3 regions of the Streptomyces sp. P9-2 genome follow, and region 1 is predicted to be linked to each of the others. Evidence: riboswitches for the same ligand, from Rfam matches in the RefSeq annotation. Region 1 holds a riboswitch; each other region holds the start of a gene.

Region 1 (10,117 bases):
GGTGAACGCGAACAGCAGCACCCCGAGCGACGCCGCCGACGTCCGCAGCAGCAACTCCCCGGCGCGCGACGGCCCGTCGTCGGCCAGTGACACGAAACCCCTCAGGTCCGCCGACCTGCACCAGCAGCGTCGCGGCGCCCGTCACGCAGAAACCCAACGGCACCTTGTACGCCCGCCACAGCCCCCGGCCCGGCACCCCGGCCGGGCCGAGCAGCAGCACCAGCGCCGTCACCAGCACCAGCGCCGCGCCCGGCCAGGCCGGCAGCGAGATCGCGAGCACGGTCAGGCCGAGCCCGAGCACGGCTTTGTCCACAGGATGGCGGCGGCGCCAGCGACTGCCGTGCGCCGCCGCGTCGATGGGCAGCACGGGAGGTCAGTCCCCGTCCGCTGCCGGGCCCTTGGCGGGTTCCCCGGCATCGGCCGAGGCCGCCGCGCGGGCCCGTTCCTCGCCCTGCCGCCTGCCCCGGCGCAGGCCGAAGTAGTAGGCGAGGACGCCCGCGCCGATCGCCGCCTGGAGGGAGAACAGCCCCGACTCGATCTCCCCGGACGGCGGTTCGTACAGCGGCGAGAACCAGGGCTCGTAGTCCGGCTCGTTCTCGACGATCGCCGTCTCCGCCTCGCCGTCGGCGCCGGTGAACGGCTCCTCCTTGTGGTCGCCCAGACCGAGCGCCAGCGGCAGCACCGCCAGCGCAGCCACCGCGAGCAGCAGCAGATTGATCTTCGTGTTGCGCTTCACCGGGCCACCGCCGCACGCTTCGCGGGCTTCGCCAGCAGCACCCCGAGCCGGGTCAGCTCCCCCTTGCTGGACTGCACCAGCAGCCGCATCACCAGCACCGTCAGCAGGCCCTCGCTCACCGCGAGCGGGATCTGCGTGACGGCGAAGATGGCGCCGAACTTGCCGAGCGCGCCCAGGAACCCGCTGCCCGGGTCGGGGAACGCCAGCGCCAGCTGGACGCTGGTGACGCAGTACGTGGACAGGTCGGCGACGAACGCGCCGCCGAAGACGGCGCCCATCAGCGGCACGTCGTACCGGCGCAGCAGCCGGTAGACCCCGTATCCGGCCCAGGGGCCGACGATCGCCATGGAGAAGACGTTGGCGCCGAGCGTGGTCAGCCCGCCGTGCGCCAGCAGCAGCGCCTGGAACAGCAGCGTGATGGTGCCGAGGACCGCCATCAGCAGACGCGGCACCCCAGGCGATCGCGTGCGCCGGAGGCAGGAAACCCTCGGCTATGTGCATGGCTCAGCAGACCCTCTCCAGCACCTCGTGGATGGTTGACGCGCCTTGGCCGGTCTCCTGGCTGACGGGTACCACCGCCCGTGCTCCGCCTTCCCGGGTCCCGAAGAACCCAGTGGCTGCCCGTGAGGGCCGGAGCCGGACTTCCCGATCACAGTGGCGAGGGCCGCACCGGTATCGCACCGATTTCCCGTCACCAAGGCGTGGTGACAGTAATCGGCCCCCCGGGGGTGGTGACAAGCGGGCATCAGGGGCGCGAATCCGGGCGCACACCCGCACACCGGTGCACTCGGACACCCCGGAGGTGCCATGTCTCACACTCGACGGCCCTGGAGGAGTTCCGGTGGACCGCGGAGGGGGCCCCGGTCAGCGCCAGGCTGACCGGGGCCCCTCGTCGGTACTGTGGACGGGACTCTCAGACGTACGGCATGAAGGTGGCCACGAACAGGTTCTCGTCGCCGTCTTCCGCCGCGCTCTCGAACTCCTCACAGACCTCGGGTCGAGCGAGGCAGGGGAAGTCCTCGTAGCTCTGCACCGTCACCCCGTATTCGGGATGTTCCGCCGGAGTGTCCCCGGACAAGAGCAGCGGACCGACTCCGCCCGCTCGCGTGCTCCAGCCCGCCGACCGGAGGGACTTGGCGATGTCCTCGACGGGATCGCCGTCCGCGGACACCGGGGAGACGGCAAGGAGGGCGAGCGATTCCTCCCAGTCGTTCCCCGGGTTCGAGGAGTGCCCTTCGGCCAGGATTCGCACATTCCCGGAAGCGGCGGACTCGACCACGTCGTCCGGCACACCGGGCAGCTGCATCCACTCACGGATGAGAATCCACCCGGCCGCCAACACGACGACGGCCACGGCCGCTCCCGTCAGGCGGAACGTTCTTGTCCATTGCAGGATCATCCACAGTTCCTCACGACGTTGGAGCAGAAGCCGCCCGGATCCCCGTACTGAGTGGCCGGCAGCGACGACAGCCCGAACAGGTCGGACATGGACTGCCCGGTTCCGGACAGGTAGGCCATGTTCGCGTCGAACCGCGCCGATCCCCTGGAGATGATCGAGCTGCTCTGCGCCAGGTTGTCACCCGGGACGCGCAGACGGGCCGCCTCGTCGTCGCTGAGCGAGTAGCCAAGATACGCCTGCTTGGCGTTGCTGCCCCTGGTGGTGTCCACCTTCAGTTTCAGGACCGCGACGGAGACGGCGAACTCCTCGTTCACATTCAGCGCGTGACGGATGGCATCGAGCGATGTGCCCTCGAATTCATCGTAACCGGCGTCGATCAGCGTCTGGCGAGCGGTCGCCGCCTTCATCTGCACGGAGCCGGAGCTGGGGTCCCTGTCGATGAGCCTCGCGGTCCACGCGCCGCCAGTGGAGACCCCCCCCACTTCGCCATCTCGTCCAGGCCCTCCGGCCACGTCGTGCAGAACGGCTGCTCCTGCATGAGCAGGGCGACGACCAGTTGCTCGTCGACACCGTACTTCTTCGCGTAGGCGAGGCCCCAGGCGACGGTCTGGCTGCTCAGCTTCTGCGCGTCGGCCTCGCTTCCGCCGTAGGAGTCCGTCCCGGGGGCCGGGTCCAGATCGGCGCTCGGCTCGACGTAGTCGATGTCCCAGCCGCCCGCGCTGTTCATCCGGCAGCTGTACCCGGACTCGTTGCACTCGACCGGGCGGTGGCCGTCGTACTCGATGAACGTGGACGGGTTGCCGCCGCCGAACGCGTAGCGGTTACCGGTCATCAGATCGGTACCGAGACCCATGTCGGCGAGGGCGCCGTTGTACATGTCCCGGGTCGTGAAGCGGTTGAGCCCCGGGTCGTAGTTCCGGAAGCCCATGTCGTAGGTGCCGGAGTGGGCGTCCCAGCGCTTGGCGTTGTAGCGGTAGGGGTTGTACGCCTCCTTGGTGGGGTTGGTGGCGCTGGGCTTGTCGACGCCGGTGAACTCGGAGTCGTCGTCCGCGCCGTAGGCGGTGTAGCCGTAGGTGGCCTTGGTGTTGCCGGTGTCGTCGGTCAGGGTCTCGACGTCGGTGTGGCTGTTGTAGCCGTAGTAGCCGTCCTCGGTCGTGCCGTCGCCGTTGTGCTTGACCTGCGACAGGCGCTCGCCCCACGGGCTGTACTGGTAGGACTTGGTCAGCTCGCCCGCGACCTTCTCGTCCAGGACCTCGGTCGACAGGCCCAGGTACGCGAAGTCGGTGGTCTTGCCGTCCGTCGTCTTCGACGCGGTGCGGTCCAGCGGGTCGAAGGTGTACTTCGTCGACTTCAGCGCGCCGGTGTCGTCCATCTTCTGGGACTCCACGACGTGGTCGAAGCCGTCGTACACGCTCCGCTCGACGATCTCACCGTCGGAGGTGACCGACTCCTGACGGCCGAAGGGGTCGTAGTTGTAGTCGGCGGTGACGCCACCGGTGCTGGCGGTCAGCAGCCGGTTGCGGTCGTAGCCGTAGACGGTCTCCTTGCCCTTGACCGTCTGCCGGATGACGTTGGCGTTGTCGTCGTGGACGTAGGTCTCGGTGGCGGCGCCGTTTCCGGTCTTCACCGACTCCCGCAGCCGGTCGGCCGGGTCGTAGGTGTAGTCGGTGGTGGAGGACAGGTACGCCGTGTGGTTGTCGGCGTTCATCTTCTCGGCCACGTCCTGCGCCTTGTTGCCGTTGGCGTCGTAGGCGTAGGTGTGCGAGGCGACGAGGGTGCCGTTGCCCTTGTTCTCCACCGAGGTCTTCAGCGAGCCGTCGAGGTAGTAGGTGTAGTCGACCGTGTTGCCGTTGGCCTTGGTCTCCTTCAGTTTCTGGCCGCGGTCGGTGTAGGTGTACGTGGTCACCTTCGGGTCGGCGTCCGTCGCCGACTTGCCGACCGACACCGTCTTGACCAGCTCGCGCAGGTCGTAGGTGTACCGGGAGAACTGGTCGGGGTGGGTGACCGTCTCCGGCTGGCCGTTGGCGTCGTAGGTGTACGAGGTGGCCTTCTTCTCCTGCCCGGCGAGCGCCTCGGTGACCTTCTGGACCTGGTTGAGGCCGGTGTAGGCGACCGAGTAGGCGTCGATCCTGGCCCCGGACGAGGTGTCGTCGATCGAGGTCAGGTTGCCGTTGACGTCGTAGGCGTAGGCGAAGGTCTTCTTCTCGTCGTCGGTCTCACCGCTGGTGTCGCGGACCAGCTTGACCGCGTCGGCGACGGCGACGCCGCCGCTGTTCTGGTCCAGCTTCAGTCGCCGGCCTGGCACCCGCCACGCGCAGATCCGGCTCCTCCATCCGCGGCGAACAGCCCTCCCGACGAGGCAATAAACAGCTCAAGCGGGCCTTCTACCTCGCCGCCTTCGCCTCACTGTCCCAGCCGGACTCACGTGCCTACTACGACAGGAAACGACACGAGGGAAAACACCACGTCGCAGCCATCGTCTGCCTGGCCCGACGCCGCATCGACGTCCTCTTCGCCATGCTCCGAGACGGCACTTTCTACCAGCCACCCACTCCGGCCACCGCTTGACGAAAACCATAGGGGCACCTTTTCGCCGCCCCGGCGGCGTGCCGGTGGGCTCGACAGACGGTGGAGTCGACGTTCACGTCCCAGGTGATCAGGCCTTTCGCATCGGCCTCGGCCTGGAGCTGGGTGAGGATCCTCGCCCAGGTGCCGTCCCGCTGCCAGCGGCGGAACAGGTCGTAGACCCGGTCCCAAGGCCCGTAGCGTTCCGGCACGTCACGCCAGGGGGCACCGGTCCGGGTCCGCCACCGTATGCCGTCTATCAGCTGCCGCCGCGTCCACACCTGCGGACGACCTGGCTTGATGCCCTGCGGCAGCAGCGGCTCAAACCGGGCCCACTGGCCGTTCGTCAGATCCCCACGTCCCACGACATGTGATCATCGACGAACAAGATCCACTTTCGCAACAGACCCTAGGGCGGGCGCGGCCCGTCCCTAGGATGAGCGCATGTCACTCCCGCACGCGATCCTCACCGCCCTGCTCGAGAAGCCGTCGTCGGGGCTGGAGCTGACCCGCCGCTTCGACCGGTCGATCGGCTACTTCTGGTCCGCGACGCATCAGCAGATCTACCGGGAGCTGGGGAAGCTGGAGGCGGAGGGCCTGATCCGAGCCCTCCCCGCGGAGCAGCCGGCGCGCGGGCAGAAGAAGGCGTACGAGGTGCTGCCGGCGGGGCGGGAGGAGCTGGCGCGCTGGACGGCGGCTTCCCAGGATCCGAAGCCGCACCGGGACGCGCTGCTGCTGCGGCTGCGGGCGGCGGCGGTGGTGGGGACGGAGGGGCTTGAGGACGATCTCCGGCGTCATCGGGAGCTGCACGCGCGGCAGTTGGAGACGTATCGGGAGATCGAGCGGAGGGATTTCCCTCCCGGGATGGGCGGGGTGGAGGACCGGCTGCGGCACCTTGTGCTGCGGGCGGGGATCGATCTGGAGACGTTCTGGACGCAGTGGCTTGATCATGCCTTGGCGGAGTTCGCCGAGATGTCTGAGGGGCAAGGGCGGGGGCGGGAGGGGTAGGCGTTGTCGCCTGGGTGCGGGCCGGTGGGGGCCGGTCGCGCAGTTCCCCGCGCCCCTGAGGGGTGGTGCGGGGCCGGCCGGCCTGCGCCTGCGGGCCCGTGGTGGGCCGAGCGCGCAGTTCCCCGCGCCCCTCAGGGTGTCGGATCCTGAGGCGTTTTCCCGGCGTTCCTTGAGGGTGTCGGATCCTGAGGCGGGTTCCCCGCGCCCCTTGCGGGGCGCGGGGGCGGTGCCGGGCGCCTGACCGGAGCGCTTCGGTTGAGGGCGGCCCGGCGCCGGGTCTAGAGGTGGGTCGGGCGGGCGGTGTTGCGGCGGCGGAGGTACCAGACGGTGCCGAGGACGCCGGCGCCGACCAGCGCGCCGCCCGCCACGGCGGTGACCGTGCCGTAGTCCTTCGACGCGCCGCCGACGCCGCCCATCACACCGCGGGACGGCGACGCCGTGGGGGAGGCCGAAGGGCTGGACGCCGGGGACACGACCACGGACTGGGTGCCCGCGGTGCTGCCGTTGGAGCACACCACGATCACCGTGTACGTGCCCGCGCTGACGTTGGACCAGGCCGCGGACTGCCCCGCGGACGTCCCGGACAGCGCCACCTGGCGGCCCTGCGAGAAGTTCGCCTGACCGCTGCTGAGCAGCGAGGCGGTGCCCCAGTGGCCGTTGATCTGGGTGCACGCGGTGGTGCTCACCGAGACCGTGTTCCCGGTGGTGCTGACGGAGATTCCGTCCGCGGCCGCCGGCCCGGCCGGCATCACGGCGAGCGCGGCGGCGGCTGCCACGGTCGGTCCGAGGCGGAGCAGGGGCTTCGAGATGCTCATGTGGACTGCCTTCCGGCGGCACGGCCGGCGGTACATCCCTTGCGCCGCCGAGGTCGGGGAGCGCCCGTGCCGCCACGAAGATCAGCCAACGGGCAGCCCGCCCGCCGCGCACTCCGGCTGCATCCACGCAGGTGACGGCGTCCTCCGGGCGGCTCAGCGGGGACTGTGCCGGTATCGGCCGGCGGCGCCCGTCGTCACCGTCCGCTCGGCCGAGAAGGCGCCCCACGTGCCGTCCGGAAGCAGCGCCCTGATCCGCACCCGGTGCGGGACCCCCGCCTTGTCACCCACGTAGAAGCGGTACGTGGCCCGGTCGCGGGGCGCCTCGCCGCCGTACACCAGCGAGGTGACGGGCCGTCCGTCCAGCCGCACCTCGTACTCGGTGACCGTCCCGTCGACACGCGGCGGCGTCCAGGAGAGCACGATGTCGAACGATCCGTCCGAAGTCCGGCTCACAGCGCGGAAATCGGTGGGCGCCGTGGCCGTGGCGTCGCTGTCCGCGCCCTCGGCCGTGGTGAGGCGGACGGTGGGGGAGGGCTGCGAGAGGTTGTCCGCCGCGTCACGGGCGCGGACGGTGAAGGTGTAGCGCGTGCCGGGGCGCAGGCCCGTCACCACGGCGGCCGTCTGGTTCCCGCCCACACTGTGGATCTTCGACCGGCCCTGGTAGATGTCGTACGACACCACACCGCGGTCGTCCCGCGCCGCCCTCCAGGAGAGCTGGGCCGCCCGGCTGCCGGCCGCGCGTCCTTCCAGGTCCCCGGGGGCGGTGGGCGGCGCGGTGTCCGCCCGGGCCGCCGCGGGGGTCGTGGCCCGCACCTGCCTGCTGGGCGGGCCGAGCCGTCCTTCCGCGTCACGGGCGCGCACCGTGAAGACGTAGGTGGTGGCGGGGCGCAGTCTGGTGACATCCACCATGTGTGTCGAGGCGGGTACCTGCTTGACCTTGGTGTTGTCCCGATACACCTCGTAGCCGGTCACGTCGGAACCCCCCGGGGTGGTCCGGTTCCACATGACGTGGACGCTGGTGGCGCTGCCCGCCTCTGCGGTGACGCCCGTCGGCGCCCCGGGCGGCCGTTCGCCGCCGGTGTCGTCCTGGCCGCCGCCCCAGCGGCAGGAGACGGTCAGCAGCACGGCCGCGCAGAGCGCGAGCAGGCGGCGCGATGACGCGGTTGGGGTAACGCCACGCACGGCTTCGCCTCCTGGGGGTCCACGGAGGACCGGTCCGTTCAAAGGTCCGTACCAATATGGGCTGCTGACGCGCTCACATCAAGAGGGTGGTGCGGGGCGAACGGCGCCGCGCGTTACGTATGCTGAACGCAGAACGGGCCGAACCACCCCCGCGGTAGCGGGTGTTCGGGCTCGAGGCGCGGACCGCTGTCGTCGCTGATCCCGCGCCGTCACGGGTGGCTGGACGGCCCGGGCCGACGCGCGCCCGGGCCTCCGGCACCCTCAGGCTCCGTCGGCCCCCGGGTGCCCCGTCCGGCCCCTTTCGGGGCGGTCACCCTCATCGCATCGGGACGAAATGGGGCAAAGTGCGCTGGGTGTGCGTCCCTGTTCCCGACGAGAGGCTCATCTGACCGTGTCCCGTGTCCAGACGCTCACCGTCGCCGTGGCCGGCGTGGCACTGCTGGCCCCCTCGGCGTCCTCCGCCGCGGAGTCGGTCCACCTCCGTCCGTCCAGGACCGAGGCCCGGCGCGTCGCCGCCGGTTCCGCCCTCCCCACCGCACTGCCGCACGTCGCCGTACCGCACCGGGGCCGCGTCGAGCCCGTCGCCCGGGACGGCAGGCGGGAGATCCTGACGCCGGGCGCGGTCGGCCCGGGGAGTTCCGCGACTCCCGGGCCGGGCGGTTCCGCTCCCGCGGCCTCGGACGCCGCAGCCTCGGACGGCCCGGCAGCCGACGCGGCGACGACGACAGGCTCCGCCACCCCCGAGGACTCCGGCCCCTCCCCTTCGGGAGGCTCCGAGCCTTCCGCCCCCGCCCGCGTCACCGCGGCCGACCTCCTGGCCAGGGTGAGCGGCTGTACCCCCGTCTCGCGCGGCAAGTACCGCAAGGACCGCGGCCGCGCGGCCACCGTCCCGGTGTGCGGCACGCGCGAGGCCGTGTACTGGAAGGCGGACATGGACATCGACTGCGACGGCCGCCCGGGCCGCCACTGCAACGCCGCCACCGACCCGAGCTTCTCCTCCTCCACCGCGTTCGCGCAGTCCGACGGCCGCCCGCTCAGCTCCGAGAAGCTGCCCTACGTCGTCGTCCCCGCGCCCAGCTCGATCTGGGACTACCGCGACCACGGTGTGCGCGGCGGGTCGGTCGCGGCCGTCGTCTACCGCGACCGCGTCCGCTACGCGGTCGTCGGCGACACCGGCCCGACCGACATCATCGGCGAGGCGTCCTACGCGGCGGCCGAGTCCCTCGGCATCGACCCGGACCCGCGCTCCGGCGGAACCCCCTCCGGGGTGACGTACGTCGTGTTCAAGGACAGCCGCGTCACCCCGCTGGAGGACAAGGAGGCCGCGGAGACCCAAGGGGAGCGGCTGGCACGGGAGTTCGTCGACTCCGCGGACTGACTCCCGTGCACGCCCGGTCCACCCGACCGATCCGCCGCCCTCACACCTTCCGGTAGCCGTACGCCTCCGAGGCAGCCGCCGCCACCGCGGCGAGGTCCGCGCCGGTGGAGGCGGTGACCACCGCGGCCACCGCGCCTTCCAGGAACGGCGCGTCCACCAGCTGCGTGTTCTCCGGGAGTTCGCCGCCCTCCGCCAGCAGCGCCTTCACGGTGAGCACCGCGCTGCCCAGGTCGGTCAGCACCGCGACGCCCGCGCCCCGGTCCACGGAAGCCGCCGCCGCGGCGATCAGCTCCGCGCTGGTGCCGAGCTCGCCGCTCTCCGTGCCGCCCGCGGGAGCGACCGGCACCGACGCGCCCCCGCCGGAGAGCCCCTGCGCCAGCTCCGCCACGGAGGCCGCGACCGCCGCGCTGTGCGACACCAGGACGATCCCGACCAGCTTCTCGTCGCTCACCTCACTCACCGCCGCCCGCGTCCGCCTCGCCGGGCCCGGCGTCCAGCAGCGCGGCGATCAGCAACGCCGACGAGGTGGCCCCGGGGTCCTGGTGCCCGATGCTGCGCTCGCCCAGATAGCTCGCCCTCCCCTTGCGGGCCGGCATCGGCGTCGTCGCGACCGCGCCGTCCCGCGCGGCGTCCCGCGCCGCCGTGAACGACTCGCCGAGCGCGTCCACCGCGGGGAGCAGCGCGTCGATCATCGTCTTGTCGCCCGGTGCCGCACCGCCCAGCTTCATCACGGCGTCCACACCGGCCCGCAGCGCCTCGGCCAGCTGCTGCCGGTCCACCTCGGCGGCCTCGCCCAGCGTCTTGCCGGTGCGGCGCAGCAGCGTCCCGTACAGCGGCCCTGACGCGCCGCCCACCGTGGACACCAGCAGGCGTCCGGCCTGGGTGAGCACCGCGCCGGGCGTGGCGGGCGGCTCCTTGTCCAGCGCGTCCTTCACCGCCCGGAATCCGCGCTGCAGATTGCTGCCGTGATCGGCGTCCCCGATCTCCGAGTCGAGGGCGGTGAGCCGCTCCGCCTCGCGGTCCACGGATGCGGC
Region 2 (10,117 bases), 730 kb from region 1:
GGGCACGGCGTCACCTCGCTCGACCCGGCCGAGGCGCCGAACGCCACCGCCCGCCAGGAGGTCGAGAAGATCAACTTCGCGCTGGCGGCGGGCAGCAACACCCTGCTGCACCTGGACGACATCCAGCACTCCTCGCCCGAACTGCTGCAGAAGTTCATCCCGTTGTGCGACGCGACCCGCCGGGTGGAGGGCGTGTGGCAGGGCGAGCCGCGCACCTACGACCTGCGGGGCAAGCGGTTCGCGGTGTGCATGGCCGGCAACCCGTACACCGAGTCCGGGGAGGTCTTCCGGGTGCCCGACATGCTGGCCAACCGGGCCGACGTGTGGAACCTGGGCGACGTCCTCACCGGCAAGGAGGACGTCTTCGCGCTCAGCTTCGTGGAGAACGCGCTCACCGCGAACCCGGTGCTCGCGCCGCTCGCCGGGCGCGACCGCGCCGACCTGGACCTGCTGATCCGGCTCGCCTCCGACGACCCGACGGCCCGCCCGGACCGGCTGCTCCACCCGTACGCGCCGGCCGAACTCGACCGTGTGCTGGCGGTGTTGCGCCAGCTGCTCACCGCCCGCCGGACGGTCCTCGCGGTCAACGCGGCCTACATCGCGTCCGCGGCCCGCTCCGACGACGCCCGCACCGAGCCGCCGTTCCTGCTCCAGGGTTCGTACCGCAACATGAACAAGATCGCCCAGCGGATCCAGCCGGTGATGAACGACGCCGAGCTGTCCGCCGTGATCGAGGACCACTACACGGCCGAGGCCCAGACCCTCACCAGCGGCGCCGAGGCGAACCTGCTGAAGCTCGCCGAGCTGCGCGGCACGCTCACGCCCGAACAGGCCGCCCGCTGGGCGGAGGTGAAGGCGGCCCACGTCCGCACGCTCACCTTGGGCGGCCCCGACGACGACGTGCTCGCCCGCGCGGTGTCCGCCCTCGCCCTGCTCGGCGACCGCATCGCGGCGGTGGAGTCGGCGATCACGCGTGCGGCCGACCCCCGGCGCCTCCTCGCGACCCCGCCGGGGCGGGACGGGGAGGGCTGAACGAGGGCCGTCGAAAAGGCCGTTCGACGAGACCGGTGCCGGGCCGCGCGGGGGGCGGCCCGGCATCTTTTTCCGCCACCAAGTTGGCGTAAACATGGCGCGACCTAGGTTTATCTACGCGCGGAGCAGGATCGATCAAATCAGTATTCGGGTCATAGCGGATGACTTTTCGACCGGTAGTTACCGAGCGGTATCCCGCCCTGCTACAACACCAGTTGCTCCCTCAACTACCGTCGCGAGTTTCGTCGTGAGAGGCGGATACACGTGTCAACGCGTTCACTGGGAACAACTCTCGCCACCCTGATCCTCGGTGTGGCGACCGTCCTCGGCCTGGCACACCCTGCCGCGGCCGCCGGCCACCACTACGTGGCGCTCGGCGACTCCTACTCCTCCGGAGTGGGCGCCGGGAGCTACACCTCCGAGAGCGGCGACTGCAAACGCAGCACCGTCGCCTACCCCCAGCTGTGGAGCAACGCCAACGCCCCCGCGTCGTTCAAGTTCGTCGCCTGCTCGGGCGCGACCACGACCAGCGTGGCCTCCTCGCAGCTGAGCGCGCTGTCCTCCACCACCACCCTCGTCAGCGTCACCGCCGGCGGCAACGACATCGGCTTCGCGGACGTCATGCAGACCTGCGTCCTGCAGTCCGAGGCCACCTGCGTCGCCGCCGTGAACAACGCCGTCTCCCAGATGCAGAACTCCCTGCCGGGCAAGCTCGACTCGCTGTACTCGTCGATCCGCTCCCGCGCCCCGCAGGCCCGCGTCGTCGTCCTCGGCTACCCGCGCTTCTACAAGCTGTCCGGCAGCTGCATCGCCGGCCTCACCGAGACCGAGCGCAGTGCCATCAACAACGCGGGCGACGTCCTCAACGGTGTGATCGCCAAGCGCGCGGCCAACGCCGGGTTCGCCTGGTCCAGCGTGGTCGACGAGTTCACCGGCCACGAGCTCTGCTCGGGCGACGCCTGGCTGCACAGCGTCACCATCCCGATCGGCAACTCCTACCACCCGAAGGCCGTCGGCCAGTCCTCCGGCTACCTGCCCGCCTTCCGCTCGGCGGTCTGACGGGACGACACAGACCCACGCAGGCGGCAGCATTCCGTTTTGTCCTCTGGCGGACGCGCGTAGACCCCGGGCATCATCTGTCTGCTCCGCCTGCACAGCCGTCCCTCACACACCCTGGCCCTCAGCAGGAAGGTCCCCCACATGAAGACTCTCAAGGCCCCGAAGCTCCGCTCGGCCCTGACCGCCCTCGCCCTCGTCGTCGCCCCGGGCGCCGTCGTGATGGGCACCGCGGGTGAGGCCGCCGCCGTCACCAAGATCAGCCACGCCACCGCGACCTCCATGTTCAGCCAGGTCGGCATCACCTGGTCGTCGTCCGGCGGCTGCTCCAACCGCAACGTGTCCACCTGCACGTCCTTCGACCAGCTCAACCTGGCCACCGCCCAGGGCGCCCAGACCCTGAAGCGGGCCACCGGCTGCGCACTGAACATCACCGGCGGCACGGAGACCGGGCACGCCTCCGGCACGTACTCGCACTGGAACGGCTACAAGCTCGACTACGGCAAGAACACCTGCGTCACCAACTACATCAAGAACACGTTCACCTACATCGGCGTGCGCGGCGACGGCGCCCAGCAGTGGCAGTCCGGCTCGGGCAACGTCTACGCGGACGAGGGCAACCACTGGGACGTGACGTACTACAACTGCGGAGGCTGCTGAACGGGCGCCCTCTGACAGGCGCTGTCTCCCAATCTGACGTTTACTCAGTTCCCCGCGCCCCGGGGTGTGCAGTGCGCCGCACCCCAAGAGTGAAGGGCGCGGGGGCAGTACCACACCCCTGGGGGCGCGGGGAACTGCGCGAGCGGCAGGACAGGGCGCCGAGCCTTGCGACGCACGGTCGGCCGAACACCCCGCCGCGGGCGCCGGTCACGCGCTCACCCCCCGGCGCGCTGCCCGGGCCGCTCCACGGCAACTTCGCCGGAGGCACCGGCACCGGCCCCGCCGTGACGGGGCCCGCGGGCACCGGCGGCAGGCGCCACCAGGACAGCCGCGGCGACGAACACCAGGACGACTACCATCGCCGGGCGCAGTCCGTAGTGATCGCCCAGGAAGCCGAGCGTGGGCGGCCCCACCAGGAACGCGACGTAGCCGATCGTCGCCACGAGGCCGACCCGGGCGGTCTTGTCGGGCCCCGAGTCGCCGGCCGCCGACAGAGCCACCGGGAAGCCCAGGGACGCGCCCAGTCCCCAGAACAGGACGGCGGCCGCCGCCACGACCGCGTTGTCGGAGAAGATGACCAGGCACAGACCCACGGCTCCGGAGACCGCGCTGGCCCGCACCACGGCCGCCCGGCTGTAACGGCTGAGGAAGAACGCGCCGCCGAAGCGTCCCAGGGTCATCGCGGCGGCGAATCCCACGAAGACGAGCGAGCCGAGGGCGGCGTCGAGACCGTGGCCGTCGACCATCAGCAGCGGCAGCCAGTCGTTGGCGGCGCCCTCGGCGAGAGCCATGGCCAGGACGATGGCCCCGATCATCAGCAGCCGTCGGTCCTTCCACACCTGCGGGCCCGCCGGTCGTGCGGAGTCCGAAGCGGGCACCGCGGCACGGACCCCGATCCCGGCGGGCACACCGCCGATGGCGTACCCGAACATCGCGGCCGTCACCGCGGCCACCGCCAGGAGGTGCCAGTGGGCGGGGAACGCCGCGGAGGTGGCCGCCATGCCGGCCAGGCCGCCGACGACGGTGCCCAGGCTGAAGCATCCGTGCAGCGTGGGCAGAACCGGCCTGCCGGTGATCCGCTCGACGTCGGCACCGTCCACGTTGATCGCCACCTCGCCCGCCCCGATCCCCAGGCCGAACAGGCACAGCCCCGCGGCGACCAGGGGCGCGGAGGCGAGGGCGGTGCCCCCGCCCACGACGACCACACTCGCGATGACGAACAGCGTGCCGAGCGCCGTCACGGGCCTGGTCCCGAACCGGGACACGAAACGGCCCGAACACAGGATGCCGGCCATGGAGCCGACGGACAGCCCGAACAGCACCAGCCCCATCTCCCCCGTGGACACACCCAGACGGTCACGGACGTCCGGCGTGCGCGTGATCCACGAGGACATGGCTACGCCGTTGAGGAAGAAGAAGAGGTACAGCGCCCGGCGGCGTCGGCGTACGGCACGGTCGGTCAAGGTGGGGCTCCGCCGGGGATGGTGGGAACGAGGGGCAGGCAGGCGACGCTCCCGCTCACCCACCGGGTTTGAACAAATGTACACATCGAGCCGCGGACGCCCTTCCCGAGGCCGCGTGCACCGCCAGGAGGCCGGCACCGCTGATCAGGCCCCACCCCCGTCGGCCGGAGACGGAACCTAGTCAGGACGCCGTTCCCCGCACTCCGGCAGTGCGGCCAGCGCCGCCAGTTCCTCCGGGGTGCGGGGACCCGCGTCCGCGGTGCCGGCCGGCCCCCGTGCCCGCAGGAACAGGCCGGCCGCCACGCCCCACGGCAGCCTGAGTCCCGCCGCCGTGAGGAGGTCCCGTCGGGACAGCATCTCCGCCGCAGGGCCGGTGTGGGCGCCCGACGGGGTGAGCAGCGCCGCGTCGTCGGCCCAGCGCAGGGCGAGGTCCACGTCGTGCGTGGCCATCACCACCGTCGTACCGCCCGCCCGCAGACCGTCCAGCGTCGCCAACAGCCGCTCCTGACCGTCGGGATCGAGCCCCGCCGTCGGCTCGTCCAGGATCAGCACCCGCGGCCGCATCGCCACCGCGCCCGCGATCGCCGTCCGCTTGCGCTGCCCGTACGACAGCAGATGCGTGGGCCGGTCGGCGAGCGCGGCGATGTCCAGCGCCTCCAGCGCCTCCGTGACCCGCGCGCGCACCTCCGCGTCGGGCAGCCCCAGGTTCAGCGGCCCGAACGACACGTCCTGCCCCACGGACGCGGCGAACAGCTGGTCGTCCGGGTCCTGCACCACCAGCTGCACGGTGCTGCGCAGCGCCGTCAGCCCCTTCCGGTCGTGCCGCACCGCACGTCCCGACAGCAGCAACTCCCCGCCGTGCGGCCGCAGTCCGCCGCTGAGCAGCCGCATCAGCGTGGTCTTCCCGCTGCCGTTGCGCCCCAGCAGCGCCAGCGCCCGCCCCTCGCGCACGGCGAAGTCGAGGCCGGTGAACACGGGCGGTCCGTCCTCGTAGGCGAACGACGCGCCCCGCAGCGCCACCAGTTCGAACTCGCTCACGACAGGGGCCTTTCCAGTACGAAGGTGAGGGCGGCCAGCGCCGCCAGGAGCGTCACGCTCGCGGCCGTGAACCGGGCGGACACCCGCGCCTCGGGCACCAGCACGCGCAGGGCGCCGTCGTAGCCGCGGCCCGCGAGCCCGGTCTGCAGCCGCGCCGCCCGGTCGAAGGACCGCACGAACGCGGTCGCCCCGAGCCCGCCCAGCGAACGCCACGTCGCCGCCCGTGTGGTGTGCCCGAGCCGCGCCGCCTGCGCCCGGTGCACGCGCCGCACCGAGTCGAGCAGCAGGAAGCTCATCCGGTACGTCACGAGCGCCACGTCCACCAGCGGCGCGGGCACCCCGGCGCGCACCAGGCGCGGCAGCAGGTCCGACATGGGTGTGGTGAACGCGAACAGCAGCACGCCCAGCGAGGCCGCAGAGGTGCGCAGCAGCAACTCCCCGGCGCGCAGCGGCCCGTCGGGGGCGGGTGACACGAAACCGCCGGGCCCGCCCACCCGCACCAGCAGGGTGAGCGCCCCGGTGACGCAGAACCCCAGCGGCACCCGGTAGGCCCGCCACAGCCGCCCGGCCGGCACCCCCGCCGGACCGAGCAGCAGCGCCAGCGCGGTGACCAGCACCAGCGCGGCGCCGGGCCACGGGGGCAGGGAGATCGCGAGGACGGTGAGACCGAGGCCGAGGACGGCCTTGTCCACGGGATGGCGGCGGCGCCAGCGGCTGCTGTGCGCCGCCGCGTCGATCGGCAGCACAGGCGTGTCAGTCCCGTCCGCCGTCGGCGCCGGAGCGCACCTCCGCGTCGCCCGTGTCCTCAGCGCCGCCCCGCTTGTGTGCCGTGTCCGGGGCCGGTACGTCGCCCCGCTCGTGTGCCGTGTCCGGGGCCGGCAGGCCGTCCCGCTCATGCACCCCGTCCGGGGCCCGCAGGCCGGCGGCCTGCTCACGCGCCCCTTCCGGGGCCCGCACGCCGACCCGCTCACGGGCCCGCGCCTCGCCCTGCCGCCGCCCGCGCCGCAGCCCGAAGTAGTACGCGAGCACGCCCGCGCCGAGCGCGGCCTGGACGGCGAACAGCGCCGACTCGATCTCCCCGGACGGAGGTTCGTACAGCGGGGAGAACCACGGTTCGTAGTCCGGGTCGATCTCGGTGATCGCGGTCTCCGCCTCGCCGTCCGCCCCGGCGAACGGCTCCTCCTTGTGGTCGCCGAGCCCGAACGCCAGCGGGATCACGGCGAGGGCGGCGACGAGCAGCAGGAGCAGGGTGTTGATCTTCGCGTTGCGGCTCATCGGGCCACCGCCCCGGCCGACTCGGCCTCAGCGGCCCGCTTGCCGCCGGCCGCCGAGGTGACCAGCACCCCGAGCCGGGTCAGCTCGCCCTTGCTGGACTGCACCAGCAGCCGCATCACCAGCACGGTCAACAGCCCCTCGCTGACCGCGAGCGGGATCTGCGTGACGGCGAAGATGGAGCCGAACTTGCCCAGTGCGCCCAGGAATCCGCTGCCCGGGTCGGGGAACGCCAGCGCCAGCTGGACGCTGGTCACGCAGTACGTCGACAGGTCGGCGAGGAACGCGCCGCAGAACACCGCGCCCATCAGCGGCACGTCGTACCGGCGCAGCAGCCGGTAGGCGCCGTACCCGGCCCAGGGGCCGACGACCGCCAGGGAGAAGACGTTGGCGCCGAGCGTGGTGAGCCCGCCGTGGGCGAGCAGCAGCGCCTGGAACAGCAGGGTGATGGTCCCGAGCACCGCCATGACCGGCGGCCGGAACAGGATCGCGCCGAGACCCGTGCCGGTGGGGTGGGAGCAACTCCCGGTCACCGAGGGCAGTTTCAGCGCGGACAGGACGAACGTGAACGCTCCCGACGCGCCCAGCAGCAACGTGCTCTCGGGATGTTCTCTGACGTCACGGACGAGCGACCGGGCTCCGTGGACGACGAACGGCGCCGACGCGACGCCCCAGGCGACCGCGTGCGCCGGAGGCAGGAAACCCTCGGCAATGTGCATGGCTCAGCAGACCCTCTCCAGCACCTCGTGGATGGTTGACGCGCCTTGGCCGGTCTCCTGGCTGACGGGTACCACCGCCCGTGCTCCGCCTTCCCGGGTCCCGAAGAACCCAGTGGCTGCCCGTGAGGGCCGGAGCCGGACTTCCCGATCACAGTGGCGAGGGCCGCACCGGTATCGCACCGATTTCCCGTCACCAAGGCGTGGTGACAGTAGTCCCCGTCGCGGCCCGGTGACAAGCGGCGACGGGGGCGCGGGGAGGGCGTCCGGCGGCTCGCACCCCGGCGCACACCTGCGCGTTCGGGCCCCGCGGCGGCCGGCCGTGAACCGGGTGACTGGGGGGCCGCCGTCCTGGGCAAGGTCTTCTTGCAACTAATATGCAAGAGCGACTTTCCATCAACAGTGCCTTCCGATGACAGGGGTGTGTGAGGTTCGATGACGACCCGACGACGCATACGGGGCGCCGCCGCCGTGCTGGCGACGGCCGCGGCGGTCTCCGCCTGCTCGGCGCCCGGCTCCGGCGGCACGGACGACGCGGTGGCCGGCGAGTCCGTGGTGATCGGCGTCTCCACCGAGCCCGACACCCTCAGCCCGCTCCTCGGCTACGGCAAGGACGGCAACTCCAAGCTGTTCGACGGCCTCCTCGCCCGCACCGCCGACATGACCCTGGAACCCGCGTTGGCCAGGGCACTTCCGCGCATCACGGACGGCGGACGCACCTACACGTACACCCTGCGCGACGGCGTGAAGTTCAGTGACGGCGAGCCGCTGACCGCGCGGGACGTCGTCTTCACGTACCGCACGGTCCTCGACGACGACACCAACAACACCGCCAAGAGCGAACTCGCGGCCGTCGAAAGCGTCCGGGCGGTGGGCGACCACACGGTCGTCTTCACCCTCCGCCACCCCTACGCGCCGTTCGCCGCCCGCACGGTCCTGCCGATCGTCCCCGAGCACGTCGTCGGGAAGCAGGACCCCAACACCGGCCCCTTCAACACCAAGCCGGTCGGCACCGGACCGTACGTCCTCGTCGACTGGCGCAAGGGCGAGAAGCTCACCTTCAAGGCCAATCCTCACTACTGGGGCGGCACCCCGAAGGTGAAGAAACTCACCATGGCGATCGTCGCCGACGACGACGTCCGCGCCACCCGGCTCCGCTCCGGCGACCTCGACGGAGCGGTCCTCCCGCCCAACCTCGCCGCCACCTTCAAGGGTGACGACGACAGGAAGACGTACCGGGCCACCTCCTACGACGTCCGCGTCGTCACCCTCCCCAGCGGCAACCCCGTCACCGGCGACACCGCGATCCGCCGCGCCCTCGACCTCGCCGTCGACCGGCAGGCCATGGTCGACAAGATCCTCGACGGCGCGGGCCGCCCCGCCTACGGGCCACTGCCTGTGGACGACCCGTGGTTCGCCAAGGAGACCGAGCGCTCGCGCGACCTCGCCGAGGCCGGCCACATCCTCGACGCCGCCGGCTGGACGAAGGGCGACGACGGCATCCGTGTCAAGGACGGCCGCCCGGCCCGCTTCACGCTCTACTACCCCTCCGGCGACAAGGTCCGCCAGGACCACGCCCTCGCCTACGCCTCCGACGCCAAGAAGGCCGGTATCGACGTCCGCGTGGAGAGCGCCACCTGGGAGGTCATCGAGCCGCGCATGCACCGGGACGCCGTCCTCGCCGGCTTCGGCAGCACCGGCGACCCCGACTTCGGGCTCTACACCATGCTGCACTCCTCCCTCGCCGGCGACGGCTTCAACAACATGGCGCACTACGACAACCCGGCCGTCGACCGCGCCCTGGAGACCGGCCGCCGCAGCCAGGACCCCGCGACCCGCAAGGCCGCCTACGACGCCCTCCAGCGTGCCCTCGTGAAGGACCCCGGCTACACCTTCCTCACCCACATCGACCACCTGTACGTGCTCGCCGACCGCTGGAAGGGCCTCACCACCCAGACCGAACCCCACGAGCACGGCTTCGCCGCCGGACCCTGGTGGAACGTCGAGGACTGGCAGCCCGCGGCATGAGTCACGCCCTCTGGCCGGCGGTGACCCGGCTCGTGGCGCGCCGCGCGCTGTACGCCGTGCCGGTGCTCCTCGTCGTCACGTTCGGCGTGTTCGCCGTCGCCGCCGCGTCCCCGTTCGACCCGGTGAGGGCGTACGCGGGCACGGCCGCGCTGGGCGCCGACCAGGAGACCCTGGACCGGCTGCGGGAGAACCTCGGCGTGGACCGGCCGTTCACCGCCCGATGGTGGGACTGGCTTACCTCCGCCCTCGGCGGCGACCTCGGCCGGTCGGCGGTGATGCGCCAGCCGGTGGCCGAGGTCATCGGCGAACGCCTGCTGTGGTCCACGCTGTTGTGCGCCGTCGCGTTCGCCGCGGCCGTGCTGCTCGGCACGGTCCTCGGCGTGCTCGCCGCCCGCCGCCCCGGCTCCCTCGTCGACCGCGCCGTCACCTCCGCCGCGTACGTCCTGGAGGCCGCCCCGGTCTTCTGGATCGCGCTGCTCGCGGTGTGGCTGTTCGCCCTCCAGCTGGACGTCCTCCCGGCGGGCGGACTCACCGACACCGGCAGCGACCGGGTCACCTTCGGCGGCCTGGTCGAGCACCTGGTCCTCCCGGCCGGCGTCCTCGCCGTCTCCCAACTGCCCTGGTTCACGCTCTACGTCCGTCAGGGCGTCGGCGACGCGCTCGCGGAGGACCCCGTACGCGGGGCGAGGGCGCGCGGCCTGAGCGAACGCACCGTACTGCTCGGCCACGCCCTGCGCTCCGGACTGCTGCCGGTGCTCACGCTGATCGGCTCCCGGGTGCCGGAGCTCATCACCGGGGCGCTGCTGGTGGAGACCGTCTTCAGCTGGCCCGGCATCGCGTCCGCCACGGTGG
Region 3 (10,117 bases), 1.8 Mb from region 1:
AGCACTCTCGACATCCTGTCCGAGGACGAGCAGTTCATCGTCCGGACGGTGCACGACTTCGTCGTCAAGGACGTCAAGCCCGCCGCGCAGGAACTCGACCACACCAACACCTACCCCGAGACACTCATCGAGCAGATGAAGGAACTCGGCATCTTCGGCCTCGCGGTGCCCGAGGAGTACGGCGGTACTCCCGTCTCCACCCCCTGCTACGTGCTCATCACCGAGGAGCTGGCCCGGGGCTGGATGAGCCTGGCCGGCGCCATGGGCGGCCACACCGTCGTCGCCAAGCTGCTTCTGCTCTTCGGTACCGAGGAGCAGAAGCGACGCTATCTGCCGAGGATGGCCACGGGCGAGGTGCGCGCCACCATGGCACTCACCGAACCCGGTGGTGGCTCCGACCTCCAGGCCATGCGCACGGTCGCCCGCCGTGACGACGAGGGCTACCTCGTGAACGGCGCGAAGACCTGGATCACCAACTCCCGACGCTCCCAGCTGATCGCCCTCCTGTGCAAGACCGACCCCGATGCCTCCCCCGCCCACCAGGGCATCTCCATCATCCTCGTCGAGCACGGTCCCGGACTGACGATCTCCCGCGACCTGCCGAAGCTCGGATACAAGGGAGTTGAGAGCTGCGAGCTGTCCTTCGACGACTACCGCGCCCCGAGGGACGCCGTACTGGGGGGTGTGGAGGGCAAGGGGTTCGCCCAGATGATGAAGGGCCTGGAGACCGGCCGTCTCCAGGTTGCCGCCCGCGCACTGGGCGTCGGCCGGGCCGCACTGGAGGACGCGCTCGCCTACGCGCAGGAACGCGAGTCGTTCGGCAAGCCAATCTGGAAGCACCAGTCCGTCGGCAACTACCTGGCCGACATGGCGACCTCCCTCACGGCGGCCCGCCAGCTCACGCTCTACGCGGCCCGTGAGGCCGATGCCGGCCGGCGCGTGGACATGGAAGCGGGCATGGCCAAGCTGTTCGCGTCCGAGACGGCCATGCAGATCGCTCTCAACGCCGTCCGCATCCATGGCGGTTACGGCTACTCCACCGAGTTCGACGTGGAGCGCTATTTCAGGGACGCGCCGCTGATGATCGTCGGCGAGGGCACCAACGAGATCCAGCGGAACGTCATCGCGAGCCAGCTGGTCAAGCGAGGAGGACTCGAGGCGTGAACATCGTTGTCACTGTGAAGTACGTGCCCGACGCCACTGGCGACCGGCACTTCGCCGATGACCTGACCGTCGACCGTGACGACGTGGACGGTCTGCTCTCCGAGCTGGACGAGTACGCGGTCGAGCAGGCGCTGCAGATCGCGGAGAACTCGGACGACGACGTGGAGGTCACCGTCCTGACCGTGGGTCCCGAGGACGCCAAGGACGCGCTGCGCAAGGCGCTGTCCATGGGCGCCGACAAGGCCATCCACGTCGAGGACGACGACCTGCACGGCACGGATGCCATCGGCACCTCCCTGGTCCTGGCCAAGGCCGTCGAGAAGGCGGGTTACGACCTGGTCGTCTCCGGCATGGCCTCCACCGACGGCACCATGGGCGTCGTCCCGGCGCTGCTCGCGGAGCGCCTCGGTGTGCCGCAGGTGACGCTCCTGTCCGAGGTGAAGGTCGAGGACGGCAAGGTCACCGGCCGCCGCGACGGCGACGCCGCCTCCGAGCAGCTCGAGGCCTCCCTCCCCGCGGTCGTGTCCGTCACCGACCAGTCGGGCGAGGCCCGCTACCCGTCCTTCAAGGGCATCATGGCGGCCAAGAAGAAGCCGGTGGAGTCCTGGGACCTCTCCGACCTCGACATCGACGCCGACGAGGTCGGCCTCCAGAACGCCTGGACCACGGTGGAGTCGGCGTCCGAGCGTCCGGCCCGCACCGCGGGCACGATCGTCAAGGACGAGGGCGAGGGCGGCAAGCAGCTCGCCGAGTTCCTCGCGAGCCAGAAGTTCATCTGAGCCGCAAGGCACGGCTCGCTTCCCGCCCCTCATACCTCGCAAGCAGGAGAGAAGAAGTCCCATGGCTGAAGTTCTCGTCTACGTCGACCACGTGGACGGCGCCGTCCGCAAGCCGACCCTGGAGCTGCTGACCCTCGCCCGCCGCATCGGCGAGCCGGTCGCCGTGGCGCTGGGCAACGGCGCCGGCGACACCGCCGCCACGCTCGCCGAGCACGGCGCGGTCAAGGTCCTCACCCACGAGGCCGCCGAGTACGCCGACTACCTGGTCGTTCCCAAGGTGGACGCCCTCCAGGCCGCGGTCGCCGCGGTGTCCCCGGCCGCCGTGCTGGTCCCGTCCTCCGCCGAGGGCAAGGAGATCGCCGCCCGCCTGGCGCTGCGCATCGGCTCCGGCATCATCACCGACGCCGTCGATCTCGAGGCCGGCGACGAGGGCCCGGTGGCCACGCAGTCGGTGTTCGCCGCCGGCTACACCACCAAGTCCCGCGTCTCCAAGGGCACCCCCGTCATCACGGTCAAGCCGAACTCGGCCGCCGTGGAGGCCGCCCCGGCCGCCGGCGCGGTCGAGTCCCTGAGCGTCACCTTCTCCGGGCAGGCGACCGGCACCAAGGTCACCGGCCGCACGCCGCGTGAGTCCACCGGCCGTCCGGAGCTCACCGAGGCCGCGATCGTCGTCTCCGGCGGCCGCGGTGTCAACGGCGCGGAGAACTTCGCGATCATCGAGGCCCTCGCCGACTCGCTCGGCGCGGCCGTCGGCGCCTCGCGTGCCGCCGTCGACGCCGGCTGGTACCCGCACACCAACCAGGTCGGCCAGACCGGCAAGTCGGTGTCGCCGCAGCTGTACATCGCCAACGGCATCTCCGGCGCGATCCAGCACCGCGCCGGCATGCAGACCTCGAAGACCATCGTGGCCGTCAACAAGGACGCCGAGGCCCCGATCTTCGAGCTGGTCGACTTCGGCGTCGTCGGCGACCTGTTCGACGTCGTCCCGCAGCTGACCGAGGAGGTCAAGGCCCGCAAGGGCTGAGGCTCAGCCCTCGACGCCAGAAAGTGTTTGAGACACCTTGCCACGATCCTTGTGTCCACTGACTACTGCCCAGAACGCCTGAGTGACAGGTGATCACGCACGCCGTTCCGGAAGGCGCCTCGTAGGCTTGGGGGCGTCGTGAGGGCTCCGGGGAACGGGTCGGGCCTTCCTGCAGTTGCCTGGCGATCCATCAGAAGAGTCGGCAGTGGTCAGCATGAGTTCTGAGAGACCTGGGGGAAGCTGCCCGGACGTGCGACTCGTTGCAGAGTGTGGAAAAAGCCCTTGACCTGCAAAATGCAGACAGGGAGCCGTCTTTCAGGAGTCCGGAGTGCTGCGCACCATGATTAAGTCCTGATGGAGTTGTCCACGTGCCACCCGTGGAGTACTCCGTCATCCTGCGCTGCCGGGGCCGCCACTGCTTCGCGTATTCCGCGACCGTCTGCTGACCGAGTTCCCGGCGAATTTCGCCAACGGACGGGGCCGTCGTCTTTCTCTTAACGTGCACATCGTTCCCTGTCTCGGATCAAGGAAGCTGAACTCTGTCACGCCGATCGTGGTCGAGCGTTTCCTGGACGAGTTGGAGGCCGAGCGGGTGGGCCGCGGAACCAGGTGAACAGCTTCCGCACTCTGAAGGCGATCCTGCGGGACGCCTGTGGCAGGGGGCCATGGCGGACGATCCTGTGCAGGCGGTCCAAGAGTACGTCCGCCGGAAAGTGGTTATCCCGCCCCTCGTCCACGTGAAGAAGGCGCTGACCGCCGCTGACGAGTATCTCGCGCTTGAGATCGTCATGATGGTGGGCTGCGGCTTGCGAAACGGGGAAGCCCGGGCAGTGAACATCCACAACGTTGTGGCGGACGATGTCTACCGGGTGCATGAGCAGATCCACTCCAACACGCACAAGCCGGCGAAGCTGAAGCACCGCAAGGTGGGGGAGTCGGCGTAGTTGGTGACAGATGCGTGAGAGCGCCTGTCACAGTGGCATTCCACGAGAAGCCCCGTAGGTGCGGCCCGGCGGGGCTTTTGGACGGCGGGTTTCTGAGTCCGTCATGGGCATCGTTGCATCCGAGTTCCCCACTTTCGAGTACCTGGAGCACCGACGGGGCGACGACGCGACCTCTGCGACCGGTACGGGGCACGCCGGCCAGGAACTCTCCGCGGTCGACCAGAGCATGGCATCGGCTCCCGCAAAGACCAGCACCCTTTTGGGAACCTCGGTGCCCTGGAGGTGTCGGCCACGCTCCCCGTTCCGTCCCAGGTGGCGCGGATGGGTGTGGATGGAGCCTTCATCTGCGTGGCTCTTCGGGGAGGAAGGTCACCTGAGGGGCGCCCGTGCGCGGATGGGTGGTGACTTCCGCCGCCACTCCGTAGACCTCGGCCAGGAGTTGGGGGGTGAAAATCTCGGAGGGCGGTCCGGAGGCGGTGACCTCGCCTTGGTGCAGGACGTAGAGGCGGTCGCAGTAGTAGGCGGCCAGGTTGAGGTCGTGCAGGGCGAGCAGCACGGTGGCGGGCAGGCGGCGCAGGGCGCCGAGCACGGACAGTTGGTGCCGGATGTCGAGGTGGTTGGTGGGTTCGTCGAGGACGAGGAGGGCGGGCTGCTGGGCGAGGGCGCGCGCGATGAGTACGCGCTGGCGCTCGCCGCCGGAGAGCCGGTCGAAGGGACGGTCGGCAAGGTGGACGGCGTCGACCGCGAGGAGGGCGGAGTCGATGAGTTCGACGTCCTCGGGGGTGTCGCCGGCGAGGAGCCGTTTGTGCGGGGTGCGGCCCATGGCGACGACCTCACGGACGGCGAGGTCGAAGTCGGCCGCCGAGTCCTGGACCACTGCCGCCACGGTGCGGGCCAGTTGCCGCACCGGCAGCGACCAGGCGTCGTCCCCGTCGACGCGGACCTGGCCGGTGTCGGGGCGCAGGACGCGGTAGACGGCGCGCAGGAGGCTGGACTTCCCGCTGCCGTTGGGGCCGACGAGCCCGATGGTCTCGCCCGGGCGGGCGGTCAGGGAGACGTCGCGCACCAGGTGGCGGGCTCCGGCGGTGAGCGTGACGCCGTCGACGCTCAGTTCGGTCGCGGTCATGCCACTCCTCGGTCGGTGCCGCGCCGGGCGTCCCGGCGCATCAGCCACAGGAAGAACGGCCCGCCGCACAGGGCGGTGAGGACGCCGACGGGTATCTCCATCGGTGCGGCGACCGTCCGTGCGGCGATGTCGGCCCAGACGAGGAAGACCGCTCCGCCGAGTGCCGCCGTCGGCAGGACCCGGCGGTGGTCGCCGCCGACGAACAGGCGCACGATGTGCGGCATCATCAGCCCGACGAAGCCGATCGGCCCGGCCGCCGCGACCAGCACGCCCGTGACGAGGGAGAGCAGGACGAACAGCCGGGCGCGGAAGCGGGCGACGTCCAGGCCCATCGTGGTCGCCGTCTCCTCGCCGGCCAGCAGCAGGTTCAGGTGGCGGGCATGAACCATGAGGACGCCGACACCGAGCAGCAGGGCCGTGCTCGGCAGCCACAGCGTGCTCCAGTTGACGCCGCCGAGGCCGCCGAGGGTCCAGGCGAGGACCGCGCGAGCTTCGTTGCCGCGGCCGGTGCTGAGCAACAGCAGGTGGAGCACGGCGGTGAGCACCGCGGCGATCGCCACTCCGGACAGCACGAGCCGTGACGCGGTGATGCGTCCGCCGGTGCGGGCGGTGGCGTACACGAGCACAAGCGCGGCCAGGGCGCCCACGAAGGCGGCCACCGACAGGGAGACCGGCCCGAAGAGGGTGAACCCGAACACGATCACGGAGACCGCGCCGAGCGATGCTCCCGAGGAGACGCCGAGCAGGTACGGCTCGGCGAGCGGGTTGCGCACCAGAGCCTGCAGAGCGGTGCCGATCACCGCCAGGCCGGCTCCGGTGACCGCGCCCAGCAGGACCCGCGGTGCCCGCACGTCCAGCACGATGGTCTCCCGCGCCCCTGACCAGTCCGGATCCTGCCAGTCGGCGCCCAGCGCGTGCGTCACGATGCCCCACACCTGGACGGGCGGCACCTGGACGGAGCCGATCGTCAGGCCCGCCGTGGCGGAGACGACGAGCAACGCGGTGAGGGCCAGCAGGATGACGGCCTGCCGCGTACGGCCCGGTCCTGACCCGGTGGCCTCCCGCCGTGGAACTGTCCGCTCGGCGGGCGTGCCGGTGGCGGCCTGGGTCACCGGAAGCTCTCGGGGTGCAGCCCGCGGGCCAGGTCCTCGACCGCGTAGGCCGAGCGGATGCCGACCAGGGTGGCGGTCAGCGGCAGGACGACGAAGCGCTTGTTCCTGACGGCGGGTACGTCGGCCAGCGCGGGCTGGGAGAGCAGGAACTTCTTCTTCTCTCTCACGCTTCCGGAGCCGGCGTAGTCGTAGAGGGCGATGACCTCGGGCTTGCGCTCGACGACCTGCTCCCAGGAGACGTCGCCGAAGACGTCGTCGAGGTCGGCGAAGACGTTCTCGCCGCCGGCCAGCCGGATCAGCTCCGTACCCAGGCTCTTGCCGCCCGCGGTAAAGGCGCTTTTGTCGCCGCTGTCGTAGACGAAGACGGGCACCTCGGGCTCGCCCTCGACCTTGGCTGCGGCCTTGCCGACGCGGGTCTGCAGGTCCGTGACCAGCTCGTCGGCCCGGTCCGGGACACCGAAGACCTTGCCGATGGTGCGGATCTCGCCGTAGGTGTCCTTCATCGTCGCCCGCTTCCTGCCGCAGTACTCACGGTTGAGGTAGGTGTCGATGCCGGCGTCGGCGAACGCCTTGCGGGAGCGGCCCTCGTTCTCGGCGAAGGCACTGCCGTAGCCGCCGTAGACGAAGTCGGGTTCGGCGTCCAGGATCTTCTCGAACGACGGTTCCTTCTCCGCCAGTTCGGGGATCGCCTCGTAATCCCTCTTCAGCTCGGGCAGGACGGCGGAGTCGGGGAAGGCCGTGCCGACCATGCGGTCCTTGAGCCCGAGGGCGAGCATGAGTTCCGCAGGGTGCTGGTGGATGGTGACCACCCGCGACGGAGGCTCGTCATAGGTCGTCCTCACGCCACAGTTGTCGACGGTGACGGGAAAGCCCGCCAGTGCCGCCGCGGTGGCCTTCCCGTCACCGTCGGTCCCGTCGGACGAGCCGCAGCCGGTGATCAGCAGCACTGACGAGAGAGCCACGGCAGCGGCCGCGGCACGAAGGAACCCGCGCGGGCGGGCAGGGGTGAACAAAGGGGACACGTGAAGCCTCCTGGAGTCCGCGCTCCTCGGATCGGGCCCGCGACGGACCAGTGTCCTGACTCCCGGATCGACGTTCCCTCCGCCTTCCCGCGCACAGCGCAGTGGCATGCTGGAGGGGCGCTCCCCGGTCACAGTGGCGGGACCGTGCCGGATTCGCACCGGCTTCCTGTCTCCCGTCGCGGCGATGACCAGGTGATCCTACGTTCCTCCGAGCCGACGGCAAAAGGGCGTGCGAACCCGGCCGCATGCCCCGCGCCCCCTCACGCTTCGCGGACCGCCCGAAGGAGCCGCTCGGTACTCTCGCCGTAGGGGCGCCCGTCGAACCCACCGAAGACCTCCACGCGGTCGAACCCTGCCTCCTCGGCCATCCGCCGCAGCTCCACCGCGCTGTACACGAACCACGTCAAGGTGGCCCGCGTCACCCGCTCGCCCCGGACCAGAACCCATTCGCTGCGCCGCCGCGCCCACTCGTCCACGTCCACTCCGGTCACGCGGTGGCCGCGGCGGGCGAGCGGCACGGTGAACACCCCCGGTCCGCACCCCAGGTCCAGTACGCGCGAACCCTGCGGGAAGGTCAGTAGGGGAGAGGTGTCCAGCAGTTCCTCTGCCCGCTCGTGGCGCTGCTCGGAGAAGGGGAAGTCGTGGAACTCGGTCCAGAAGTCATCGTCCTGGAAGCCGCCCGTCCGTGTCATCGCGTGTCAGTGCTCCTTCGTGGTCGTCGTCGGGGAGAGGTCGCCGCGCCGTGCGGCGGCGCAGCGTGAGCAGAAGAGGGGGAAGCAGCAGACACTGGGCGGCTGCCAACAGCAGGAACCAACCGGTGTGTCCGGTCCGTTCGCCGAGGCCGTACAACTGCCCGACCAGCACGCCGCTCGCGCAGGCGCTCCGGCCCGCGGCCAGCCGCTGCTGGCCGAAGACCACGGCATCGGAGCGAGGGCTGCGGCGCAGTGCGGTCCGCTAGGGCTCCGCCGACGATGCCGCCGGAGAACTGCACGAGCGATGCCACGGCCAGGACGACGCCGATCGTGCCGAGCCCCATCCCGAGCCGCTCGTGCAGCTCGTCACGGACGGTGCGGGCGGCGGCCACCAGGTATTCGAGCGAGGCCCGGGTCTCGGGCCAGGCACGGGTCTACAGGCCGCAGTCGGGGTTGACCCACAGCCGCTCGGCCGGGATGGCCCGTAGACCGGTGCGCAGGAGGTCCGCGGCCTCCTCAGTGCTCGGGACGCGCGGGGAGTGGATGTCGTAGACACCCGGTCCGGCCTCGCGCGGGTAGCCGTGCGAGGCCAGTTCCGGGGCACCGACGCCATCGCCGCCGACCTGGCGGCGAACCGTGCCGACCTCGCCTCCCGTGCTTCAGGAACGCGGACGTCCGTGATCCGGGCGGTGACCCCTGTCACGCGCCCGGAACGGTGCCAGGACCTCGCCGCCCTGGGCCAGTGCTTGACGAACAGCAAGGTCGGGGCATCGGTTCCCAGTGGGGCGCCGAGGACCACGTTGTGGCGCGCTCGGTGACGATGTCGAGGAAATGGCGGCGGATTTGAGCGGTGGGCAAGGCGGGGCTCCGAAGGCTCACAGGTGGAGCGGGGCGAGGGAACGGGCGGGGTGGCGCGGGACGAGGAAGACGACGATGCCCTTGCCGTCGGGGGAGAGGTGGGTGGCCTGCGTCCAGCCGTGGCGGCGGTAGAAGGCCATGGCCCGCCCGTTCCGGACCGAGGTGAGCAGCCATGCCCGCCCCTCGGGCGCGTCTGCGGTCACCGCTTCGAGGAGGCGGGCGGCGAGGCCTGTGCCGCGGGCGGTGGGCCGGACGGCGAGTTCGTCGATTTCCCGGGCTCCGCACAGCCAGTCGGCGGTGCGGTCGTTGCCGAGGCCGGCGGCCGCCCGGGGATAGCCGCGGTCGGTGGGGAGGGGGACGGAGTGGTCCACGCGGTGGCGAAGCCGACGATCTCCCCGTCGCGCACGGCGGTCGCGGCGGTGAACCCGGCACGCCGCACGTCCGCCGGCAGCCGGGAGGCGAACTCGGTTGTCTGCGCCTCGTCCTCGTGCCAGGGCGGGGCGCAGAAGGCGTCGACGTACACCGAACGCAGTGACTCGGTGTGCGTGAGTATCCCGGCGTCCCGGTGCACACGGATGTCCGTGGTCATCAGGCGGCCACCGCCTTCCCCATGACGACGGGGTGCAGTGCGGCGTACTCCAGCGGTGCCGGTGCGGCGCCCGTCCGTACGAGAAGGTCGCCGACGGGGGCGGTCATCGCGCCGTTGTCGGTGCACAGCCGCAGCGGCGGCATCCGCAGTTCGGCGCCCGCCGCCAGACGGTGCTCCTCGGTCGGCGACCGTACCCGCGAGTTCGCGGCGACACAGCCGACCACGACCAAGGCGCTCACGCCGTGCTCGGCGCAGGCGGGAACGCCTCGATGGCCGGACCGTCCGGATACGGCAGCCCGAAGACCCGTGCCGCCTTGTCGAAGCACTCCGCGACCGCGTCGTCCAGCGTGTCCCCGAGGTGCGTGACCGGGTCCGCTCCCGTCTTGCTGCAGGACGACTCGATGCCCGGCGCCAGCGCAGACCTCATCGGTGACCTCTCTGCCTCATATAAGTTGTTGCAAATAGTGTGCAATAAAATCTCCGATGACGTGCACCGAACCGGCTCCGCGCACATGGCCGCCCCCAGGGGGGATGCGGCCTTGACTCCTCCGGTGCAGCCCCTGGTCCCGAGGCGCGCAGCAGTGCCCCCGCCCGGGCTGCCATGGGTCATCACGGCGAAAATCGTCCGGGTCGGCGCCCACGGCTGGGGTGGCCCGCCGGATGTCGCACGGTCCGTCCCGCTCAAGGCCCTCGGCCGCGACGAGTCCGCCGCCATTCGCGTCTTGGCCGACGGAGCGGGGAGCGGGCCCGCTTCCTGCGTCCAGGTGATGGAGGTGTCGGCTGGGGATCGTCCGCCATTCGTGTGCC

The links. A riboswitch is a leader RNA that binds a small molecule or an ion and turns the genes downstream of it on or off. The one in region 1 is predicted to bind cobalamin.
Region 2: linked by a shared signal. The riboswitch ahead of ACQY0Z_RS23925 (energy-coupling factor ABC transporter permease) and the one ahead of ACQY0Z_RS20770 (energy-coupling factor ABC transporter permease) in region 1 are both predicted to bind cobalamin.
Region 3: linked by a shared signal. The riboswitch ahead of ACQY0Z_RS28435 (ABC transporter substrate-binding protein) and the one ahead of ACQY0Z_RS20770 (energy-coupling factor ABC transporter permease) in region 1 are both predicted to bind cobalamin.

The regions. Positions count from the first base shown of each region.
Region 1 is NZ_CP192633.1:4,513,005-4,523,121, forward strand. It holds partial or broken gene cbiQ (cobalt ECF transporter T component CbiQ) at 1-367, opposite strand, end outside; gene ACQY0Z_RS20765 (energy-coupling factor ABC transporter substrate-binding protein) at 374-736, opposite strand; partial or broken gene ACQY0Z_RS20770 (energy-coupling factor ABC transporter permease) at 733-1,237, opposite strand; cobalamin riboswitch at 1,268-1,450, opposite strand; gene ACQY0Z_RS20775 (hypothetical protein) at 1,650-2,090, opposite strand; gene ACQY0Z_RS20780 (hypothetical protein) at 2,132-2,548, opposite strand; partial or broken gene ACQY0Z_RS20785 (RHS repeat-associated core domain-containing protein) at 2,895-4,428, opposite strand; partial or broken gene ACQY0Z_RS20790 (transposase) at 4,419-4,703, shown strand; partial or broken gene ACQY0Z_RS20795 (IS5 family transposase) at 4,721-5,065, opposite strand; gene ACQY0Z_RS20800 (PadR family transcriptional regulator) at 5,145-5,708, shown strand; gene ACQY0Z_RS20805 (hypothetical protein) at 5,987-6,523, opposite strand; gene ACQY0Z_RS20810 (fibronectin type III domain-containing protein) at 6,677-7,705, opposite strand; gene ACQY0Z_RS20815 (glycoside hydrolase family 75 protein) at 8,097-9,083, shown strand; gene ACQY0Z_RS20820 (PTS-dependent dihydroxyacetone kinase phosphotransferase subunit DhaM) at 9,124-9,534, opposite strand; gene dhaL (dihydroxyacetone kinase subunit DhaL) at 9,536-10,117, opposite strand, start outside.
Region 2 is NZ_CP192633.1:5,240,993-5,251,109, forward strand. It holds gene ACQY0Z_RS23890 (DNA repair ATPase) at 1-1,032, shown strand, start outside; gene ACQY0Z_RS23895 (SGNH/GDSL hydrolase family protein) at 1,297-2,091, shown strand; gene ACQY0Z_RS23900 (hypothetical protein) at 2,233-2,748, shown strand; gene ACQY0Z_RS23905 (MFS transporter) at 2,964-4,211, opposite strand; gene ACQY0Z_RS23910 (ATP-binding cassette domain-containing protein) at 4,389-5,249, opposite strand; gene cbiQ (cobalt ECF transporter T component CbiQ) at 5,246-5,995, opposite strand; partial or broken gene ACQY0Z_RS23920 (energy-coupling factor ABC transporter substrate-binding protein) at 6,171-6,524, opposite strand; gene ACQY0Z_RS23925 (energy-coupling factor ABC transporter permease) at 6,521-7,240, opposite strand; cobalamin riboswitch at 7,271-7,453, opposite strand; gene ACQY0Z_RS23930 (ABC transporter substrate-binding protein) at 7,673-9,265, shown strand; gene ACQY0Z_RS23935 (ABC transporter permease) at 9,262-10,117, shown strand, end outside.
Region 3 is NZ_CP192633.1:6,284,143-6,294,259, forward strand. It holds gene ACQY0Z_RS28405 (acyl-CoA dehydrogenase family protein) at 1-1,164, shown strand, start outside; gene ACQY0Z_RS28410 (electron transfer flavoprotein subunit beta/FixA family protein) at 1,161-1,943, shown strand; gene ACQY0Z_RS28415 (electron transfer flavoprotein subunit alpha/FixB family protein) at 2,005-2,967, shown strand; gene ACQY0Z_RS28420 (hypothetical protein) at 3,633-3,911, shown strand; gene ACQY0Z_RS28425 (ABC transporter ATP-binding protein) at 4,252-5,037, opposite strand; gene ACQY0Z_RS28430 (FecCD family ABC transporter permease) at 5,034-6,149, opposite strand; gene ACQY0Z_RS28435 (ABC transporter substrate-binding protein) at 6,146-7,171, opposite strand; cobalamin riboswitch at 7,200-7,377, opposite strand; gene ACQY0Z_RS28440 (class I SAM-dependent methyltransferase) at 7,432-7,863, opposite strand; partial or broken gene ACQY0Z_RS28445 (5-methyltetrahydropteroyltriglutamate--homocysteine S-methyltransferase) at 8,223-8,465, opposite strand; partial or broken gene ACQY0Z_RS28450 (GNAT family N-acetyltransferase) at 8,739-9,310, opposite strand; partial or broken gene ACQY0Z_RS28455 (hypothetical protein) at 9,310-9,737, opposite strand.